One region of the Shewanella sp. ZOR0012 genome, then DNA from elsewhere that is predicted to be linked to it. Evidence: riboswitches for the same ligand, from Rfam matches in the RefSeq annotation. Region 1 holds a riboswitch; the other holds the start of a gene.
The links. A riboswitch is a leader RNA that binds a small molecule or an ion and turns the genes downstream of it on or off. The one in region 1 is predicted to bind thiamine pyrophosphate.
Positions count from the first base shown of each region.

Region 2: another riboswitch for thiamine pyrophosphate. It lies ahead of thiC (phosphomethylpyrimidine synthase ThiC); the one in region 1 lies ahead of L976_RS17890 (TonB-dependent receptor).

Region 1 covers NZ_JTLE01000094.1:3,698,565-3,708,853, forward strand. The annotation lists gene L976_RS17855 (GNAT family N-acetyltransferase) at 1-205, opposite strand, end outside; gene L976_RS17860 (NAD(P)H nitroreductase) at 240-788, opposite strand; gene L976_RS17865 (HvfX family Cu-binding RiPP maturation protein) at 918-1,511, opposite strand; gene L976_RS17870 (DUF6279 family lipoprotein) at 1,563-2,435, opposite strand; gene L976_RS17875 (phosphotransferase) at 2,623-3,753, opposite strand; gene pnuC (nicotinamide riboside transporter PnuC) at 3,828-4,493, opposite strand; gene L976_RS17885 (hypothetical protein) at 4,610-4,870, opposite strand; gene L976_RS17890 (TonB-dependent receptor) at 4,973-7,174, opposite strand; TPP riboswitch at 7,228-7,337, opposite strand; gene L976_RS17895 (Crp/Fnr family transcriptional regulator) at 7,560-8,240, shown strand; gene tsgA (MFS transporter TsgA) at 8,318-9,472, opposite strand; gene deoD (purine-nucleoside phosphorylase) at 9,523-10,227, opposite strand.
Region 2 covers NZ_JTLE01000094.1:4,590,684-4,600,972, forward strand. The annotation lists gene L976_RS21785 (tRNA (adenine(22)-N(1))-methyltransferase) at 1-244, shown strand, start outside; gene L976_RS21790 (NUDIX hydrolase) at 357-887, shown strand; gene trhA (PAQR family membrane homeostasis protein TrhA) at 998-1,681, opposite strand; gene L976_RS23705 (hypothetical protein) at 1,932-2,111, opposite strand; gene L976_RS21800 (hypothetical protein) at 2,104-3,216, shown strand; TPP riboswitch at 3,392-3,490, shown strand; gene thiC (phosphomethylpyrimidine synthase ThiC) at 3,650-5,803, shown strand; gene thiE (thiamine phosphate synthase) at 5,806-7,503, shown strand; gene L976_RS21815 (HesA/MoeB/ThiF family protein) at 7,500-8,438, shown strand; gene thiS (sulfur carrier protein ThiS) at 8,435-8,638, shown strand; gene L976_RS21825 (thiazole synthase) at 8,640-9,404, shown strand; gene thiH (2-iminoacetate synthase ThiH) at 9,401-10,289, shown strand, end outside.

The DNA of each region.
Region 1 (10,289 bases):
CCACGGCAAATAACCCAAAACCATGCTCGCGATAGCTGATAGCAGGCCCATTAGCGATATAATCCTTGGCGTCCTGCAAGCTACGCACTCCTTTATCACCAATATTGTCGATAAATCCTTGGGTGTTGAGTAGCACCAAAATAAATGACGCATCATCGGGCGTTAACTGCCGCAGCAGTAATCTTGGGGTTTGGGCAACTTGCATACTCACGACTCCCATTCAGAGGGGATAAACTAGGTTATAGGTAACGGGCGTACTGGCTGCCATCCTTTTGCGGTTTTTTCGGTGCGGCTACCGCTGGGGTGCCAACATATAAAAAGCCGACGATTTGATCCTCTGGTGCTAAGCCTAACGCCGCATTCACATTGGCATCAAAGGCAAAATCCCCCGTGCGCCACACTGCGCCTAATCCTAAGGCAAACGCGGCCTGCTGCATGGCCATCGTAGCGCAGCCCGCTGCAATTTGCTGCTCGAGCACTGGCACTTTAGGATGTTGTTGGGTTTTCGCTACAACCGTAATCACCATGGGCGCGCGCATCGGCATCCCTTTGGCTTTGTTGATAAAATCTTCATCGGCGCCGCAGGCTTTGGCGGCATTAACATAGATATCCGCTAAGGTGTCTAAACCCTTCCCCGTGGCAATAATAAATTCCCACGGTGCTAACGCGCCATGATCCGGCACTCGAATCGCCGCATCTAAAATGATTTTAAGCTCATGCTCATTGGGTGCTGGCGCGGTTAATCTTGGAGTAGATTGGCGGGTGAGTAAAAGTTCGATAGCGTCCAAGTAATTATCCCTGTTCTTATAAATGAGTGCGTATAAATTGGCTCAAGCATAGCAAATTGCGGCTAAAGAGGTACAAAAAATCCCACGTAAAAGTGGGATTGAAAGCGTTTACAGGCAAGGTCGCTCGGCTTACTTTATGCCATAACGCTTAGCGATAACGTAATCAAGACTGGTATAACGCCCACCACCTAGGCTTAAGAGTGCCAGCAACATAATGAAATAGGTCACCGCAAACTCAATTCCATTATTCAATACAACCAAGTTACCTGAACTGGTTAACCAATCGTAATTGCCGTATTGCTGCAACAGGGATTTGGCCTTATCCAGCTTGTCACCCGCCTCGAGCACCCGCTCATTTGCCAGCCATGAACTGCCATCGGCAATTGCCAGCCAACCATTAGGCCAATGCACGGTAAAAGCGGCCACCAGCATAGTGATCATCAGCGGGATAGAAATCAGTCGTGTGGCTAATCCGAGCAATAACAAAATCGCCCCAAAAAACTCAGTGCCCGCCGCCAGCGCGGCCATTAATGTCGGCATTGGTAGACCCAGCCCCCAGTCGGGATTCGCAAACCAAGCGACGGTGTCTTCAAAATGTGCGAGTTTGTTATACCCAGCCTGCATCAGTACAGGTGCAAGATAGAGCCTAAGGGCTAAGGGTGCGAGTCCATCAAACAGACGGCTAGCATTGAGTGATTTTTGGTAAAAAGAAACGAGGGACATGGGTTATATCTTCAACAAAATGACGTTGTTCAATAGACCTTGTCACCAGGATTAATCTTTCATAGTCTTAACAGCCTTTTCGATTCCCTCTTGATTTAATTCGCGAAGATCTTGAATAAGCTTGTTCAGCTTCTTATAAAAATGTTTCGACTGCTTAGGTGTCAAACTAGCATTAATGGCCAGCAATAACGCCCCAAAGGCCTCGGTATTTTGCCTTAAAATAGCGCGGTGTTTTTCTGATTTAAGCTCGTCTGGCTGTGTCATCAGCAACGTCAAACGCTCGGTCAACAGCGGAATATCGCTGCGCTGCCCGAGGGCTATCTCAAACTGGCGTAGCCATTCATGGCGGTAGTCGAGCCACATATCTAGGGTGGATAACCGCTGTTGATTATATTGATGGATAAGCGCTTTTTGCTCATCCGTTACGCTCCCCAGCCAGTCATCGAATTGCTCGATAAGATTCTCATCGGCCTCTTGTTGTAACTGCTCTGGAGTTTTACCGGCAAATTCCTTAATTAATTCCTGCTCGTCTTTTCGAGACAGGGTAAGAATTTGCTTTACCTGAGAATCCGTTAATGATGCGATGATCGGCAGCATGTCAGGTAGCGCAAACTCAAATAACCTAAACCAATGCCGCTTGGCGAGTGTGACATGCTCAGCCCAAAGCGCAGGGGTTAAGGTATTGGTTTGAATGAGATGTTCAACTTCGGTTAACTGCGACACATAGTGAGCAAGCTCTTCAGATTGATGCCAACGCACAAACTTTTCGATAAGCCGATCCATACTCTTTTGCTGAGTTTTATCTAAAGTGACATAGTCATCTAATTCCCAACCGATAGCCCAATCCAGAAAATGGTAACTAAACTTAGTCGAACACGCGGATACCCCAAACACCAATACCAACAGCAACAAGGTTTTTTTCATCAATTTGCGTCCTTTCTCTCTTTGTCATCCTACGACACCCAAGTTAACAAAAAGTTGCACCAATAACATAGCAGTAAACATCACGCAGTGTTTGACCTTAACTGTTTTGCTTAAGTGGTTTTACAGAGGATAATTGGTGCAAGCATCTTTGACTAAGTGTGGAAGCGTAAAGATGTGTTTAAGCGTCTTAGCTTACCAGCGGCCAAAAGCTATCAAACCAAGCAAGATACGCCTGCTGACGCTCTACATCGGTTTGCGCCGCCATCAGTAGCGCCCAGTAAAGCGCAAACACCCAATACATTTCAATTGCAGCTGGAATCGCCGTTATTGCTGTGGATGTGAGGCCTGGATGTTTTGCAAGATATTGCTGCACTAAAATATGCCGCTGTGCAGGCGTTAATCTGTGGGTCGCCAGCACAGCGGCCAGCTCACATAAAGGATGAGAGGCAGTGGCGTATTCAAAGTCGATACAATACAGCCGGTTATCCTTTATCAGTAGATTATGCGGATTTAAGTCTCGATGGCAAAATTGCGCCGCCACCAAACAATCGGCTAACGCTTTTGTCCAACGATGAATTTGCGGTTGTAAGCCCAACAATGAGTCCAACCGCGTCTGCCAAGCGCTGCCTTTATCGGTTGCAGCAAAGGCTAATAACTGCTGATGATATTGCTGCCACTGCTCAGTCACGCTGATGTGATAAGGCCCAGCGGATTGCAAGCGTAGCTGTTGCAATAATTGCTGCAATAGAGCATGTGCATAATTTGGGCACTGGGATTCAAGTAATGTCAGCGGTGTGAACTCGGCGGCGAAAGACTGAGGTGTGGGAGTCTCGTATAATGCGCACTCAAGATTTTCAGCATGCGCTTGCAGCCACCTTTGCACCCACAATTCTCCATGGGTGAATTCGGCCGCACTACACTGATATTCCAAGTCGTTCCAGTTAACCACGTGATAAAAATCAGCCCCGTCGCCGAGCATTTCCGGCGTCCGAGAAACGTTAACTCGACAGGCAATCTCCTGTGATTCGATAAATGCACTTACATAGTAACGATAATCGCAACTTGCCCATATCAGCTCAGGCGCAAGCTTTGCCTTAGCTAGATTACGCCAATAAAACAACTCCTGCTCTCGAGAACAAAACCGGTTGGCAGCATCGGCATTAAGACGTAACACGTATTGTGCCGCAGGTGTTTGAATATGATAGTTATGATTACTTAATCCACCCGCCAACTCATGGATATGCGTGATATGGCTTAGCCCTGCCTGGCGTAATATCGGTACCAGCCTTGCAAACGCCTCAGCAGATAACGGCTGCATTAACGGCTTACCACTGATGTTGCAGTTAAGATCTTAGGTGTTGGCAGTTGGTCCATATCGGTATTTGTCATCACTTAACCAAGTAACTTAGCGGCACGTTCGCCATTAAGATTGAGACGACTCTCAGCCAGTGCGGTGCGCCATAGGAAATAGCCCACAACAGCTAACCCCACATAAAGCACAAATAATAATGAGGTCAGCATAAGGCCTTTACTCAAGTAGAGGTAAATCGACACCAGATCGATAACGACCCAATACAGCCAGTTCTCCAACACTTTTTTGGCGACTAAATAGGTGGTCATCACCGCAAAACAGGTGGTCGCAGCATCGAGATAAGGAAAAGAAGCTTGAGTAAAGGTCGCCATACCATGACCAATACCAAGGGAGACTAGCGTGGTTGCAGCAATCAACTTTAAATGGGTTTTCAGCGGCCAAGTGGTCACCTTAACACCTTGATGTTTATCACCACCTTGAGTCCAGAGCCAATAGCCATAAAGTGCCATGCCCATATAATAGATATTGAGCATCGACTCCATCAGCAATGCTACTTTCCAAAACAACACAGTGTAAATGGCCGTGCTGGTAAATGCCGCCGCCCAGCACCATACGCTTGCCTTCATAGCCAGTAGCAAATACGCCATGGCTAATACCACAGCAAGTGCTTCCCACGCGGTCATCACATGGACTTCCCCAAGGGCGGCATTAACACTATTGACTAGCGTTAACCATAAATCTGTCATTGCCTTACTCTCACGATAAATCGCATTCTAAAAACCTGTAGGCTTGAGCCGTAACTGTATGAACGAGCCTTAAATTAACCACTAATATCGCGCAATGGCTTAGCTCATTAAAGGCGTTACTCGCTGTGGGCTAAATTTAGCTCGCCACCAATAAACTTACACACAAACACGGCTTTGCCCCACTTCTCATGGGCGGCTTGCATTTCGGTGGCCAGCATCGCCATCACGTCCGAATAGTCGCCGCACACTTGGGTCGCCATCGCATTGGTAACACGTTGAATCGTTGGATAACTGTCTAAACGATGAATAAACCATTTAATTGGATCGAGGTAGTTTTCATTAAAAGGATACATGCTAATTTCGGCGGTCAGTTTCATCTTCAATCCTTATTTCAAATACTTATTATAAAAATAGCCGCACCGTGAAACGGTATAGCATAGCGCTTCAAGTATCTCTCCACAGCGCGGCTAGCTTGGGCACTACATAAACTTAACGTTCAGTGTTACCCCAATTTGGCGTGGGTCGCCGTAGCGGATATATTGTTTTTCCGCCCAGCCATTATCGGGCTCATTACCAAAATAGAAGCCACGAACGCCATATTCTTCATCAAATAGGTTGCGGCCCCATAAATACGCTGACCACGCACTTGCCTCATAACCTAAACGCGCATTCACAACAGTATATGGCTCGGAGCGCGAATCGTTACTGTCTGAGTAGTAAAACTTGCTCTTACCACTCATATTCAAGTTGGCAAACCAACCCGAATTCGCACGATAAGTGCCGCCTAGGCTATAGGTTAAGTGCGGTGAATGGGCCAGATCGCGCCCCGTTAAATCCACATCAGTACCGTATTTATCTTGATATTGGTAATTACCGTAAGCAGTCTGTAACCAACCAAGGCTTGAGTAAAACTGGAGATTATCCGTGGCATACCAAGTTGCATCTAGTTCGGCACCGTAGTTGTTTGAGCTACCCGCATTTTCAGTGTAGAGAATAAACCGTTGTGGCTTATTAGGATCTTGCTGGGAAGCAGCCACCTGCTGATCTTGTCTATCCATATAGAACAGCGCCAGATTAGTATCGATAAGCCCTTCAAACCAATGGGATTTTAAACCGATTTCGTAGTTGTATAAGGTTTCAGTATCAAACTCTTTTTTATCATTGAGTTCGACTGGCAAGGTCATATTAAAACCACCCGCCTTGTAACCCCGCGCCACACGGGCGTAAATATTGTGGGACTCATTCAGCACTTTACTGAGTGCGATATGCCCACCCCACATGGTTTCACTCGGATCGAAATTATCATTGTTGGTGTCGGAGTAATGGCTATTACGACGCTCCACACGTAGCCCAACAGACAAGGCATAGTCAGCACCTAAATCGGTGTCCAGCTGGCCAAATAACGCATAGTTTGTGGCCTCATACTGCGAATCTAACACTTCGTCAGGCCAGGTATTATATTCAGAATACAATTGGTTATCTTCTTTAAGGTTCATGGCATAAACCCCAAGTAACCAATCGGTTGAGTCTGCAAAAATACGGCCTTGGTCGGTCGAGCTTAAGCGGAACTCTTGGGATAAGGTTTTACGCTGACCGGTTTTGTCCCAAAAGTAATCGTACTGACAAGGCGATACATTACCGCCCTCTTCACATTGTTTAGATGCCCAATACTCAGGGTTCGCCCAATCGCCATCGTAACTATAGTGATGATCGGTATTGGCAAATGACGTCAGCGAGGTCAACTCAAACTGCTCTGCCCCCGAATATGTCGCTTTAAAACCTGCGCCGGTGGTGCGCTGGCTATCGACACCCGGTTGATCAGATAGGGTGTTTGTCGGATCGTTGGTCAAACTCCAGACATCATAACCGTTATCAAAATCGGCATGCAGCAGAGTTAAATCCAGTTGCAGATCATCGGTGGCATACCAGCGCAATTTCGCGCGGCCGGTAAATTCATCACGGCCATTGGTATCTTCTTTATTTAAATAGATATTGTCGCGATAACCGTTTTGCTGATGTTGCTGCAGTGCCACACGATACAGCAATTTGCCTGAATCGCTTAACGGCCCTGAGCTAAAACCACTGAAGGTTTGTAGATCGTCATTACCTAAAGAAACCTCGGCGCCATGTTCAAACACATCGGTTGGGTCGTTACTCTTAAGGTAAATTAAGCCCGCTAACGCATTGGCGCCATAACGGGTTCCCTGCGGGCCGCGTAACACTTCAACCTGCTGCAGATCGTACATGCTCGACACCATGCCGATACCGGATAAATCAATATCATCAACAATATAACCAACGGATGAGTTAGGCGCGCCTTGATATTGCTCCTGCTCACCCACGCCACGGATCTGAAAATACTTGGGGCGAGAACTACCACCTGACCAGTTAAAGTTGGCGATGGAGTTCATCACATCTTCAAAGTGCTGGGCGCTTTCATCTTGAATTTGCTGGGCATCGATAACGGTAATGCTTGAAGGCATTTTTTCTAGACTGGCACTGCGAAAATCCGCCGTAACCACCATGATTTCCATATCATTATTGGGATCAGGTTTGTCGATAGCATCGGTTTGCGCCCATGCCGACGCACTTAACGCCGCAGAGACGGCCAGCGCTAATGGTGCACGAGTTAACGATATCGTGAAGACTGAAGATTGGTTGTTAGACTTTTTGTTAGACATAGGACCTCAAATACATGTTTGAGATCCGGCAACGAATAAGCGATTCAGAAGTGTGCTGTTGATTGGCCCATTCCTACGCCGGTATTAGCCGGATCAGGTTCTAAGGGTTCGTCTGATGACATCTCAGTCTGCCGAATGTTGGCAAACACCCCTTGGCGGCGCTTAGTATACATGACGAAAATAATAAAGTAGACACACTTGTGCCGGCGATATCCTTAAATATCACTAAAACCTTGTCTTTCTACACAATGTTAAAAATCTTATGCCAAACGCCCGCAATCCCAATGCCTAAAATCGCCAGTCAACTCCTTTGGCCATTTGACCGTTTATCACGATAATGTTATAGAAGGCCGCCATTTTACATAGGATAAGAGGATCACACTCAATGCAGCTAAAACCGTTAGCCAAAGGACGTTATAGCCAGCGATGGGAGCAAGACTATCCCCTTATTGAAGCGGTGATACTCAGCTGTATCAGCGAAGTTAAAATGCTTAAAAAAGGCGCCCATCTAATGACACAAGGTGAAGCCATGACCTCACTGGTGTTGGTAAAACAAGGGCGCGTGTCGCTTGGCCATACCGCCAGAAATGGTCGATGTTTTCAATTGGGGACTATCGATTGTGATTCGCAACTCTTTGGTGAAATGGAGTTTTTTACTCAGTATCACTGCCAGTTGGATATTATTGCTAATGAAGCCTTAGAAATCATGGTCATTAGCGCCGAAAAACTACAACATTCCCTCGGCCAGCACCCACAGCTAGCGTTATTTTTTGCCAGCGCCATTGCCATTGACTACCAAGACACCGTCGATATTTTTACCCGGCGCCTGCTGTATCCCATCAGCTATAACGTGGCATATGATATTTACCACGAATATTTAAATGATTTACCCGTTGATGGCTTTAGTAAGCGTTATTTAGAAGCGGAGCGATTTGGTACAACCGATCGCGTTTACCGACGGGCACTACAGTTGCTTGAAGAACGTGGCCTGATTGAACGCAATAAAGAAGGCATAAGGATTAAAGATCTCAATGCCCTTAAACAATTTGTTGAAGCTGCGATATAACCAAATTAAAAAAGCCCACTCTCAAGATTATTCATTAGCAATGAGTGGGCCAAATCAATTAACGTCGCAAATGAACTTTAGGCCGCAGCAGGTTTCATTCGGCCTGAAACAATCAGCATGATAAATATCGCAACATAAAGTAGCGGGATAACATACATCACCGTTTGCAATCCAATAATACGTTCAAAGAATGAGCTAATGGCGGGACTAAACATCGCCCCCGTGCTGCCACTGATCAAAATATAAGACACATTTTTACTGCTCGCCTTTTTAACAAAAGACACACCATAAGCAATAAATGCGTTGTAAAGAGCTGCGCACACAAAGCCATAACCATAGGTTAAATAACCTATCCAATTAAGCTTATCAGTTGTCACAATCATAAAGGTGATGACCATAGCAAGGCCGATAATTGCGACTAGAAAATGGTGGATTTTTACCCGAGTCACAATCAGCGTCGAAATTAACGCACCAATCAGTGCGGCTGACCAATATTGAGTAATAATATTGCCCGCGTCTTCAAATGGAATATCAAATTTTTGCTTAACAAATAAAGGGGCCCAGGTTAAAAACGTATACAGCGCCAACATGCCTAAAAATAACCCAATGCCACCGCTAATAATGCCGAAATTCCATTCAGATTGTTGCTTATCTTCCGTATTCGATGATTGCTCACATAGCGAAAAATTAGTGAACAAAGTAATAATCACGGTTCCTAACGCGACTAAACCTACGGCTAAGTAACTGTAACTCCATGACAATGAACTTGTGAGTGCGTAAGTTGTGATTAAAGGGAAAATAACCCCCGCAATATTAAATGTGGCATCTTGCACGACGAGCATGGTGCTTTGTAATTTCTCTTGCCACACTGATACCACTATCGTACCCGCAATACATAGCCCCACACCGCCACAAAAACCAATCAAGGTCATGGCTATCATCACCACTTGTAGCGAAGTGGTAAGATGTAACGCGACAGCACACAATGCCACTAGGCTGTAACTAATTAAGGTAATTCGCTTGATACCCAATTTTTCAATAAAGAAAAAAGCGGCAATAGTCCCCGCCAGTGCGCCGCCATTAAGCAAGGAGAATATTGAAGCAACGTCATTCACGTTTGCTGCAAATTTATCCGCTATGGGTTCAATCAGCATCCCAAATTGAGTGGCAAAGCCCGCCATTATAAAATTAGCGAGAAAACTAATTGCGGTTAAGGTGATTTTATTATTCATTTTGTCATTCCATCAGTGAAATGCTAAGGGTACAAAGGATAGCGTTAACCCTAATTAAGCGCGGTTTCTAAAGCGAGCTCGATCATATTATTAAAGGATAATTGACGCTCTTGCGCCGTGGTTTCTTCACCAGTTAAACAGTGGTCCGACACGGTCAAAATGGCTAAGGATTCAATTCCCTGTTGATGTGCCAAGCCATAAAGTCCTGCCACTTCCATATCAATACCTAACACCCCGAAACGCTCAAGCGCCGGGATCATATCTTCGTCGGGATCATAATAAAGATCGCCACTAAATACGTTGCCAACTTTCACGCTAATGCCTTTTTCATTGGCTTTGGTATAGGCTTTGTGCAGTAAGGAAAAGGTGGCTGAGGTCGCCATTTGGTAGCCACTGCTGCGTTTAGCATTCGTTGGGGAATCCGTACCAGCGGCTTGAGCTAAAATCACATCGCGCATTTCGACATGCTGTTGGGTCGCCCCTAAACTGCCGATACGAATAATACGTTTAACGCCGAAAAAATTAATCAACTCATGGCCATAGAGCACCATAGATGAAATACCCATACCATGGCCCATCACCGAAATGCGTTGCCCTTGGTAATAACCGGTGTAACCCAACATATTGCGAACGTTAGTCACTTCTACGGCATCGGTAAGATAGGTTTCTGCTATATATTTAGCCCGCAGCGGATCGCCAGGCATAATAACAGTTTCTGCAAAATCAGTAGGTTGCGCATTAATATGAGCCGTCATAGATCTATCCTCATGTGGTAATATGCAGATAGTAGTGCTCAACCGCGAAATATTTTTAGGAC
Region 2 (10,289 bases), 890 kb from region 1:
GCGCTTCTATGAGATATTGCATTTAACCCATTCGAGTACAGCTTCGAAGCGCAATGACGTGGCGCCCTTAAGTTCGACTGGCTCAATTATGTGGCAAGGGTTAGATGCGGATAAAACCAGCCAGGCTAAGCGTTATCTTGTGCAGACAATCAGCCACTACCAACGTATCCCCGAGAGCCGCTTGCCAAATAAGGCACAAATTGTGGCGGCCTATCAGCAAATCTTGCGGCAACTAAGCAACTGAATTAACCCGTTTCAAGTGTACGTATTGTTGTGCGTGTTGCTTGAAAACGGTTTTGCTCTATAAATCTATAAAGTTGGTTTATGCTATTAGGCCGTTAATCTTGAGTTTTTCTATGCGTTTATTGAAGTCCACCCAAGCTGCCAATATTAATTTAAAACAGGCAAGGATCTTTTATCGCCAAGCCGCCCGAGCCATTGTGTTGTCGGGGGAAGATATTTTGCTGCTCTATACCCAAAAATATCGAGATTACGGCTTGCCCGGCGGTGGTGTGGATAAAGGCGAGAGCATCGAGGTTGGGCTTATTCGTGAGTTACAGGAAGAAACCGGCGCCATTGCAGCTAACGTTATTGCACCCTTTGGCCGCTATGAAGAATATCGACCTTGGTTTCGCGAAGGCGCCAACGTAGTACATATGGATTCCTATTGCTACCTGTGTGAAATCGATATGACTTTAGGTAACCGTGGCTTAGGTGAGCCAAAGCTTGAAGCCCATGAAGTGAAAAACGGTATGCGCCCTGAGTGGATCAATATCCATCAAGCCATTGCCCATAATGAAGAAATTCAGCGCACCTTCGCCAACAAAGGCCAATCTATCGACAGGGAAACCTTTTTGCTGAAACAGATAGTTGCAGAATTATTGTAGATAACGCTTGGCTGGCGACTTTATCACTTAGCCATAAAACTCAGTCTCAAAGCATAGATATAAAAAAGCCCCCCAGAGAATGGCTTGTGTGACTCAGAGTGCGTGAGATGCTAGATCACTGTTAAATAAATACAGAAGAAATGACTCATCGCGCCAGCTAGCACAAACAGATGCCAAATCGCGTGATTGTACGGAATACGTTTGCCGACATAAAAGATCACTCCAAGGGTGTAAAACAACCCGCCCAATAGCAGTAGATTAAATCCAAGCGGTGACATTGCTGCTGTCAAATCGCCAATCACCGTCATACAAAGCCAACCCATCGCCAGATATAACACAAGACTGAGTTTTTTAAATCGGTGAATAAATAAGGTCTTAAATAAAATCCCACCAATAGCCAAAGACCAAATCGCCGTCAGGATAATGGTTGAAAGCTGTCCTTGCAGGCTGATTAACATCAGTGGGGTGTAGGTGCCCGCAATTAAGCAGTAGATAGCACAATGGTCGACAATCTTAAGTTTATGTTTCCAGCCAACATGCGTTACGCTGTGGTACAGGGTGGAACTTAAAAATAACAGGATAAGACTTACGCCATAAATAATAACGCCTGTAAGTTGAATATTGGTGAGATGATCTGCGCCCTTAAGTAGCATAAAGATTAAGCCCACTACACCTGCAATCACCCCTAGGCCATGGCTGATGCTATTGGCTATCTCTTCACTAAGGCTATAGCAACTGATATTCAATGGTTTTTCATGACTCATTTGCGGTTCTATCAAACTCTGGCTTGGCATGCTGTTGATCCACTCGATGACGATAATGATTGAGTCTATCAGTAGATAAAAGGGAAAGCTATAATTGGCTTACACGTGTAAGCTGATTTATTTTACGTGTTCTTGTCATCGGCTATAACACTGATGAGTTCTGTTGTCCTTGTACAAGATTATGGTACTGGTTGACAACTGAATAATGTCACTGCTTTGGAACTTTGTTCGACTCACTTTCTCTAATTCTCCGTAAGATGTCATGGATTTGTTAAGTACTTTATTCATTAAGTACTAAGGGATGGATTTTGCCTGTTCGATCGAATATAGCCCCAGAAGATAGCATCAGATTTGATGCGCACAGCAGTGCCACAAAGGACGAGGCTTTACCATTTTCCGCTTTGCCTTTTTGTGCAACGTTTTTAAGTGCTACAACCCAAGGCGCTACAGATTTGAACACTAAGCCTTTTAGCGCTTTAAGTGTTCATGCCGAGTCTTGCGATAACAATCTACACCTCAATTTAAGTAAAGCAGACCAAAGATCAATCGATAGCGCATTTAAAACATCTTCAAATCTAAGCGGGCTAGAGCGGCCACATTATTTCAATCTTAAGCTATTGCTTTGGGTCATGTTTGGCCATGGCTTACTGCTGTTTTTATTAATTTTTTTATGGCGAACCCAGTCGGAACACTTAGGGCTGCATTTTACTGAATCATCTGCTAACGCACGGACTACAACCAAAGCGTTAAAGGCATATTTTATTTATGCGCCGCCAACGCAAACTGCTCCAGCGGATTCTGCTCAAGATATCTCAGTGGAAGAGTTTATTAACACTAGCGAGCCGATAACCTCACCGCCTAATACCGTAAAGCCGGCAGCTGATATTGAGCAGTCAGCGAAAGTGTCACCAAAAGTCGCAGTAAAGCTGACGCCAAAGCCCATGGAGCAGATAGCCAAACCTCCAGAAGTCAGCGCCCAAGAATCAAAAGTAACAGAATCAAAAGCATCAGTACCAAACACATCTGTGCCTAACACCTCAACGCCGAACACCTCAACTCAGGGCCAAACCCAGCAGAGTGCAAAAGAGGCTGTTAAACCGAAAAAGGCAGAAACCCAATCACGCTCGGCACAAGCGGTAAGTACAGAGCAATCTGCGGTAAGTGGGCAAAGCGGTGGGGTGGCGGGCAGTGTGGGATTGTTTACTCAGCGTTATTTTGAACGACAGCGTGAGCAAGCTTTAGATGATTTAGTGTTAGAGCAAGCAAATCATTACAGCAAACGGTCGAATTTGTCTGAAATGAGCCCCGAGATGGAGGTACTGATTGTGCCCAATGCCGACGATTTTAGCGGCCCCACCAGTTTGGATTTAGAGCTGGATCCGAATCGTATCGTTCGTCAAGGTAATACCTGTTATCGGGTCGTCAAAGTAGGCACCCCAATTAATCCCTATGCTGAGAACTTAGGTTTCCCCTTCGATTGCAGTGGCAAGAAAATGAACCAAGAAATTGATGATGCCATTAAGGCGCAGCTCGATAAAATGATGGTAAAGCGGCCAAAAGGTTAAAAAATAGTGATGATAAATTTTCACTAAAAATAGTTTAAACTATGATCGCTAAAACAAATTTAGATTAAAGTCATTTAAATACATTGCTTTATGTGTTCTTTAATTTTGATTGATAATTTAATTTTTATTCTGAAATTACGCTTGTTTGTTCGCAGCGCTTCTGCCTATACTTTTGCCCATCTTGTCGGAGTGCCTCTTGGCTGAGACCGTTTATTCGGGATCCGTTGAACCTGATCAGGTTAAAACCTGCGAAGGAAACAAGCATAATAACTTCCATTAAATCGTATCAGCGGCCAGCTTTTGCCCTGTATTAACCCATCGATTTAGTCGTTATTGAGTCAGTAAATCCACTTACGGTTTACAAGGCTCAGCTCTCAACACTCAAGTCTCCAGACAAGCAACCCCATTTTTATTTGTTAAAGTGAGATTGCTTATGTCCAGTTTAGAATCGTCCTCAGAATCACTTGCCGTGAACACTCATGGGCAAACGAACCGCCGTGTGGCGCGCGCCGAGGCGCAAGCCTTTATCGATACCCTTAAACCATTACAACATCCTAATTCGCAAAAACTTTATTTGCAGGGAAGCCGTGCGGATTTACGTGTGGGGATGCGGCAAATTCTGCAAACCGATACGCGGATTGGCGGCACGGCGATCGCGGCCAACGTTGAGAAAAATCCTCCCATTCCGGTGTACGACTGCGCTGGCCTGTATTCCGATCTGGCTGCGCAAATTAACGTGCGCCAAGGACTAGCCAAACTCAGATTACCGTGGATTATCGAGCGCCAAGATACCGAAGTACTCGATTGCGCGACCTCAGATTTTACCCAGCAACGCCTAAAGGATGATGGGCTCGATCATCTGCGTTTCGAAGCAGGCTCAAGTGCGATTGTTCGTCCTCGCCGTGCCTTACCTGGTAAACGCGTGAGCCAACTACACTATGCCCGCCAAGGGATTATTACCCCTGAAATGGAATATGTGGCGATTCGGGAAAATATGGCGCTCGCCCAGGTGCAAGATGAAATCTTAAACCGCCGCGGCCATGGTGAATCCTTTGGTGCCGTAATAGGTAAACCAATTACCCCTGAGTTTGTCCGCGACGAAATTGCCCGTGGACGCGCCATTATTCCGTTAAATATCAATCATCCCGAAGCTGAGCCTATGATTATTGGCCGTAACTTTTTAGTCAAAGTGAACGCCAATATCGGTAACTCGGCGGTCACGTCTTCCATCGAGGAGGAAGTGGAAAAGCTTGTTTGGTCAACCCGTTGGGGCGCGGACACTGTGATGGACTTGTCCACTGGCCGCTATATCCATGAAACCCGTGAATGGATTATCCGTAACTCGCCAGTGCCGATTGGCACAGTGCCGATTTATCAAGCACTGGAAAAAGTGAATGGTGTTGCTGAACACCTGACCTGGGAAGTGTTTCGCGATACTTTGATTGAGCAAGCGGAGCAGGGCGTCGATTACTTTACCATCCATGCGGGCGTGTTATTGCGCTATGTGCCTATGACCGCTAAACGGGTGACAGGGATTGTGTCCCGCGGCGGCTCAATCATGGCCAAATGGTGCTTGAGCCACCATCAAGAAAACTTCCTCTATACCCATTTTCGTGAGATTTGCGAGCTATGTGTCGCCTACGATGTATCGCTGTCATTAGGCGACGGTATGCGACCTGGCTCCATTGCCGATGCCAATGATGAGGCGCAGTTCGCCGAGCTTGAAACCTTAGGTGAGCTAGTCAAAATCGCCTGGGAATACGATGTGCAGACCATTATCGAAGGGCCTGGGCATATCCCGATGCAGCTCATCAAGGAGAATATGGATAAGCAGCTTATCCACTGCGCCGAGGCGCCGTTTTATACCCTAGGGCCGCAAATTACCGATATTGCGCCGGGTTACGATCATTTCACCTCAGGGATCGGTGCGGCTATGATCGCATGGTATGGCTGCGCCATGCTCTGCTATGTGACGCCGAAAGAGCACTTAGGTTTACCCAATAAGCAGGACGTCAAACAAGGGCTGATTGCCTACAAGATTGCCGCCCATGCGGCCGATATTGCCAAAGGCCACCCGGGCGCTCAGATCCGCGACAATGCGTTATCTAAGGCGCGATTCGAATTCCGCTGGGAAGATCAATATAACCTCGGACTTGACCCTGAGACCGCCCGAGCCTATCACGATGAATCCCTGCCACAGGAGTCGGCCAAGGTTGCGCATTTTTGCTCTATGTGTGGCCCTAAGTTCTGCTCAATGAAGATCACCCAAGATGTGCGCGACTATGCGGCAAGCCTTGAAGCGGATGCAAAGGCACAAAGCTTTGCTGCTGAGACTGACGGTGCGCTTGCGCCATTAAGTTCCATTCAGCAGGTGAAAACGGGAGATTCTAAATTAAGCCATATCGCTGTCAAAACCCAAGAAGAGTTAACCGCCGCCATGGCGCAAAAATCGGCAGAGTTTGCGGCTTCGGGTGCCAAGTTGTATCTACCGATGGGCGAGGCTAATACAGCTAAAACTGCCAATGAATCGGGCAAGTATCAGGATGGGAGTGAGCTCAAACCAACAGCACAGGTTGCGGAGGTTTGATAATGACCCCTGCGAAACATATTAGCCAGGTGGCGCCTAAACCTATCGTCTGGACCATTGCCGGTTCAGACAGCGGTGGCGGCGCGGGGATCCAAGCCGACTTAGCCACCATCAAGGATTTGGGCGGCCATGGATGCAGCGTGATCACCACGCTAACGGCCCAAAGTTCAGTAGCGGTGGCGTTAGTTGAGCCTGTGAGTGAGGCAATGTTACTCACACAGCTCTCGACCCTGTTAGCCGATCTACCGCCTCAGGCGATTAAGATTGGTTTACTCGCAAATCAGCAACAAGTGCACTTAGTAGCCGATTGGTTGGCTGGTTTTAAAACCCAATTTCCACTCGTCCCCGTTATTCTCGACCCTGTGATGGTTGCAAGCTGTGGAGACGAACTCGGCGATAAGAGCACGGCGAGTAAACCTCTGGATTTTGCACCCTTTAAGGGCTTGATTAGCCTGATAACGCCGAATGTGCAGGAGTTGGCAAGGCTTACTGTCGCCACAGACAAACGAGCTTCAGCCATTCATACAAAAGCAGAATTCGCCGCTGCGGCAATGCAACTCTCTGCGCAATTAGCTTGCAGCGTATTAGCCAAGGGCGGCGATATTGATTTTGCGGCTCAGGCAAGTGCTGGCATTAACACCAGTGATGTCTTAAGCGATCAAAAAAGCGATATCACAAGTCATCGCATCGCTACAGAGAATCAGCGTTTGGCGGAGGATTTGTTGATTTGTCATCAGGTTACTGGCTGCTCACCGCTTGACGAGAATGGTGGTTTTTGGCTCAGTAGTGCGCGGATAAACACGCGCCATAACCACGGCAGTGGTTGTACTCTGTCTTCAGCCATCGCCTCGGTGCTAGCTTTTGGCTTTGTATTGCAGGATGCGGTTGTGGTAGCAAAAGCCTATGTCAATCAAGGCTTAACTTATGCAGTCGGGATTGGCCAAGGCCCCGGACCACTCGCGCGTACCGCATGGCCGCACAGCTTAATGGCGTATCCTTACGTCACTTCTTACACTAAAAATAGCTTGAATGAATCCAGTGATTTGCAATGCGGCGCGTTTAAGCGCCTTGATCCTGACTTAGGGATTTATCCCGTTGTCGATAACTTACTGTTACTCGAACAATTATTGGCGGGGGGCGTGAAGACGGTACAGCTCAGGATAAAGTCTAATGCGCTAAAGTCTAATGTGCTGGCGTCGGACGAACTTGAGGCACAAATCCAAACCGCGATTGCCTTAGGTAAACACTATGATGCGCAGCTTTTTATCAATGATCATTGGCAGTTAGCGATAAAGCATGGCGCATTTGGGGTACATCTTGGACAAGAAGATCTGGCGGTGACGGATCTAAACGCCATTCATGGCGCGGGATTGGCGCTTGGCATCTCTAGCCACGGTTATTTCGAGTTGCTGCGTGCCCATCAACATGCGCCATCTTACATCGCCCTTGGGCATATTTTCCCGACGACGACCAAGCAAATGCCATCGGTGCCACAAGGGTTATTCAAGTTAGCGCATTATGTTGAACTGTTAAAAGCGCATTATCCCTTAGTGGCAATTGGCGGCATCGGGCCTTCGAATCTTGCCCAAGTCAAAGCCTCTGGGGTGAACAATATTGCCGTGGTGCGGGCGATTACCGAATCAAGCGATCCAATAATGGCCTTTGCCGAATTGACGCGAGCTTGGGAGTCAAGCTTATGAGCATGACACAAGAGCAGGCGCAATCCCTTGCCGATAAAGACTTTATTCGTTATTCGCGGCAAATATTTTTACCTGAGGTCGGCGAGACTGGCCAGTTGCAGCTTAAACAGGCTCATGTCCTTATCGTAGGCTTAGGCGGCCTTGGGCAATTGGCTGCGCAGTATTTAGCCTGCGCCGGTGTTGGGCGCTTAACGCTTGTCGACGGTGATAGGGTGGAATTGTCCAATCTGCCAAGGCAATTACTCTTTAATGACGACGATATTGACCATCACAAAGCCCTCATTGCTAAACAGAAATTAGCCGTGTTGGCGCACGGTTGTGAGATTGATGCCTTTGCCGAGCATTTGACTCTCGAGTCTGCGAACACTGTATTTTCTGGTCTGTTAACCCATGGTGAAGAGACGAGGTTAGTGCTTGATTGTACTGATAACCTTACTGCGCGCCATTGTATCAATCGGTTGTGTATTGAGCATGCCTTGCCTTTGGTGAGCGCCTCGATTGCTGCCTTTAACGGCCAATTGTTTGCGGTTGATCAGCGGCGATTTCCCGCAGGCGGCTGTTATCACTGTATCTTCCCCTCGAATACTCGCGCGCCACAAAACTGTAGCAGTCAAGGAGTGCTCGGCCCCAGTGTCGGCGTGATGGCATCGATGCAGGCGCTGCTAGCGATGCAATTGTTGCTCTTAGCCACGCCGCCAACTTCTACAACAAAACAAACGGGTAATCAGTCTTTCGAAGAGACAAGTCACCCAGTCACCTCCACGAGAGCGCTACTTGGCCGATTTTGGCGTTTCGATGCCAAGTTACTCCAATGGCATTCGGCCGCATTAACCCGTGATCCCGAGTGCAAGGTGTGCGGATTAAAGCCGAGTGCATTAATGCAATCAACCACAGCTGCTTCATTCAAATCTGTCTCTAATCGAGGTTTGTTATGATTTTAATTCATCTCAATAATGTGCCCCAAACACTTCAACAACCGCTCAGTTTACAAGCCTTGTTAGAAGCACAAAATATTTGCCAACACTCGGTTGCCTTAGTGCTTAACGAGGCCGTTGTGCCAAAACACCGATGGTCATCTATCCTATGCCACCATGAGGATAAGATTGATGTATTTGCCGTGGTCGCGGGAGGTTAAGATGTTAACGATTGCAGGTGTGGAATTTGAGTCACGATTATTTACGGGCACGGGAAAATTCAGCTCAAGTCAGCTGATGCTGGAGTCCATTAAGGCGTCTCAGTCGCAGTTGGTGACAGTTGCGATGAAAAGAATTGATTTAAACACAGGGGCCGATGATTTGCTATCGCCACTTAGGCAAGCGGGAATGCGACTCTTGCCAAATACCTCGGGGGCGCGTAATGCTAAAGAAGCGATATTCGCCGCCGAATTAGCGCGGGAAATGCTGGGAACACAATGGGTTAAACTTGAAATTCATCCCGATCCTAAGTACCTGATGCCCGATGCGGTCGAGACGTTAGCTGCGGCCAAAACCCTGTGTGAACGCGGCTTTATTGTGATGCCCTACGTGCATGCCGATCCCGTGCTGTGCCGACGTTTAGAGGATGTTGGCTGCGCCGCTGTGATGCCACTAGCAAGCCCAATTGGCACCAATCAGGGGTTGGTGACTGAGCCTTTCATCAAGATGATTATCGAGCAAGCAAGGGTGCCGGTGGTGATTGATGCGGGAATTGGCGCGCCATCCCATGCAGCGCACGCGATGGAGTTAGGTGCCGATGCCGTGCTGGTTAATACCGCCATTGCCAGCAGTGCTTCTCCCATTGAAATGGCGCTGTGCTTTAAGGATGCGGTAGATTGCGGGCGACGCGCCTTTGAAGCGGGGCTTGGCCGAGTGCAAACTCAGGCTGTGCATACCAGCCCATTAACGGGATTTTTGCAGCAATGAGTTTTGTCGATCAATTTACCCGTATTGAACGGGATAAGTTATTGCTGGCGTTATATTCCTGCACGGCGGTGGAGGTTGAGCGCGCCCTGATGCAACCCGAGGGTAACCTACAGAGTTTACTCGCCTTGCTGTCTCCTGCGGCCGAGCCCTATATCGAAGAGATGGCACAGCGCTCGGCAGCGCTCACTCGGCAACGCTTTGGGGCCAATATCGGATTGTACTTACCACTGTACTTGTCCAATCTTTGCGCTAACGAATGTGATTACTGTGGTTTTAGCATGAGCAATAAGCTCAAGCGCAAAGTGCTCAATGAGCAGGAACTTGCTGCCGAAATGGCGATTATAAAATCCCGCGGCTTTGATTCTATCTTGCTAGTGTCGGGAGAGCATGAAACTAAGGTTGGAATGGATTACTTTCAGCGGGTTTTACCGTTGGTAAAACAGCAGTTTAGTTATGTGGCTATGGAGGTGCAGCCGCTTGAGGAGATTGATTATCGCCAGCTTGTCGAGCGAGGGCTGGATGCTGTGATGGTGTATCAAGAAACCTACCAAGCCGCGACTTATGCTAAACATCACACCCGAGGCAAAAAACAGGACTTCGCCTATCGGCTTGCCACGCCCGATCGCGTTGCCCGTGCGGGTATCGATAAGATAGGCCTAGGTGTGTTACTAGGATTAGATGACTGGCGGCTCGATGCCTTGTTGATGGGTCATCATTTGGACTATTTAGAACGACATTACTGGCGTACTCGTTTTAGTATTTCTCTACCACGTTTGCGGCCTTGTACTGGTGGCATAACACCAAAAGTGCATTTAACCGATCTTGGACTGGTGCAAATGATCTGTGCCTTTAGACTTTTTAATCAACAACTTGATATCAGTTTAT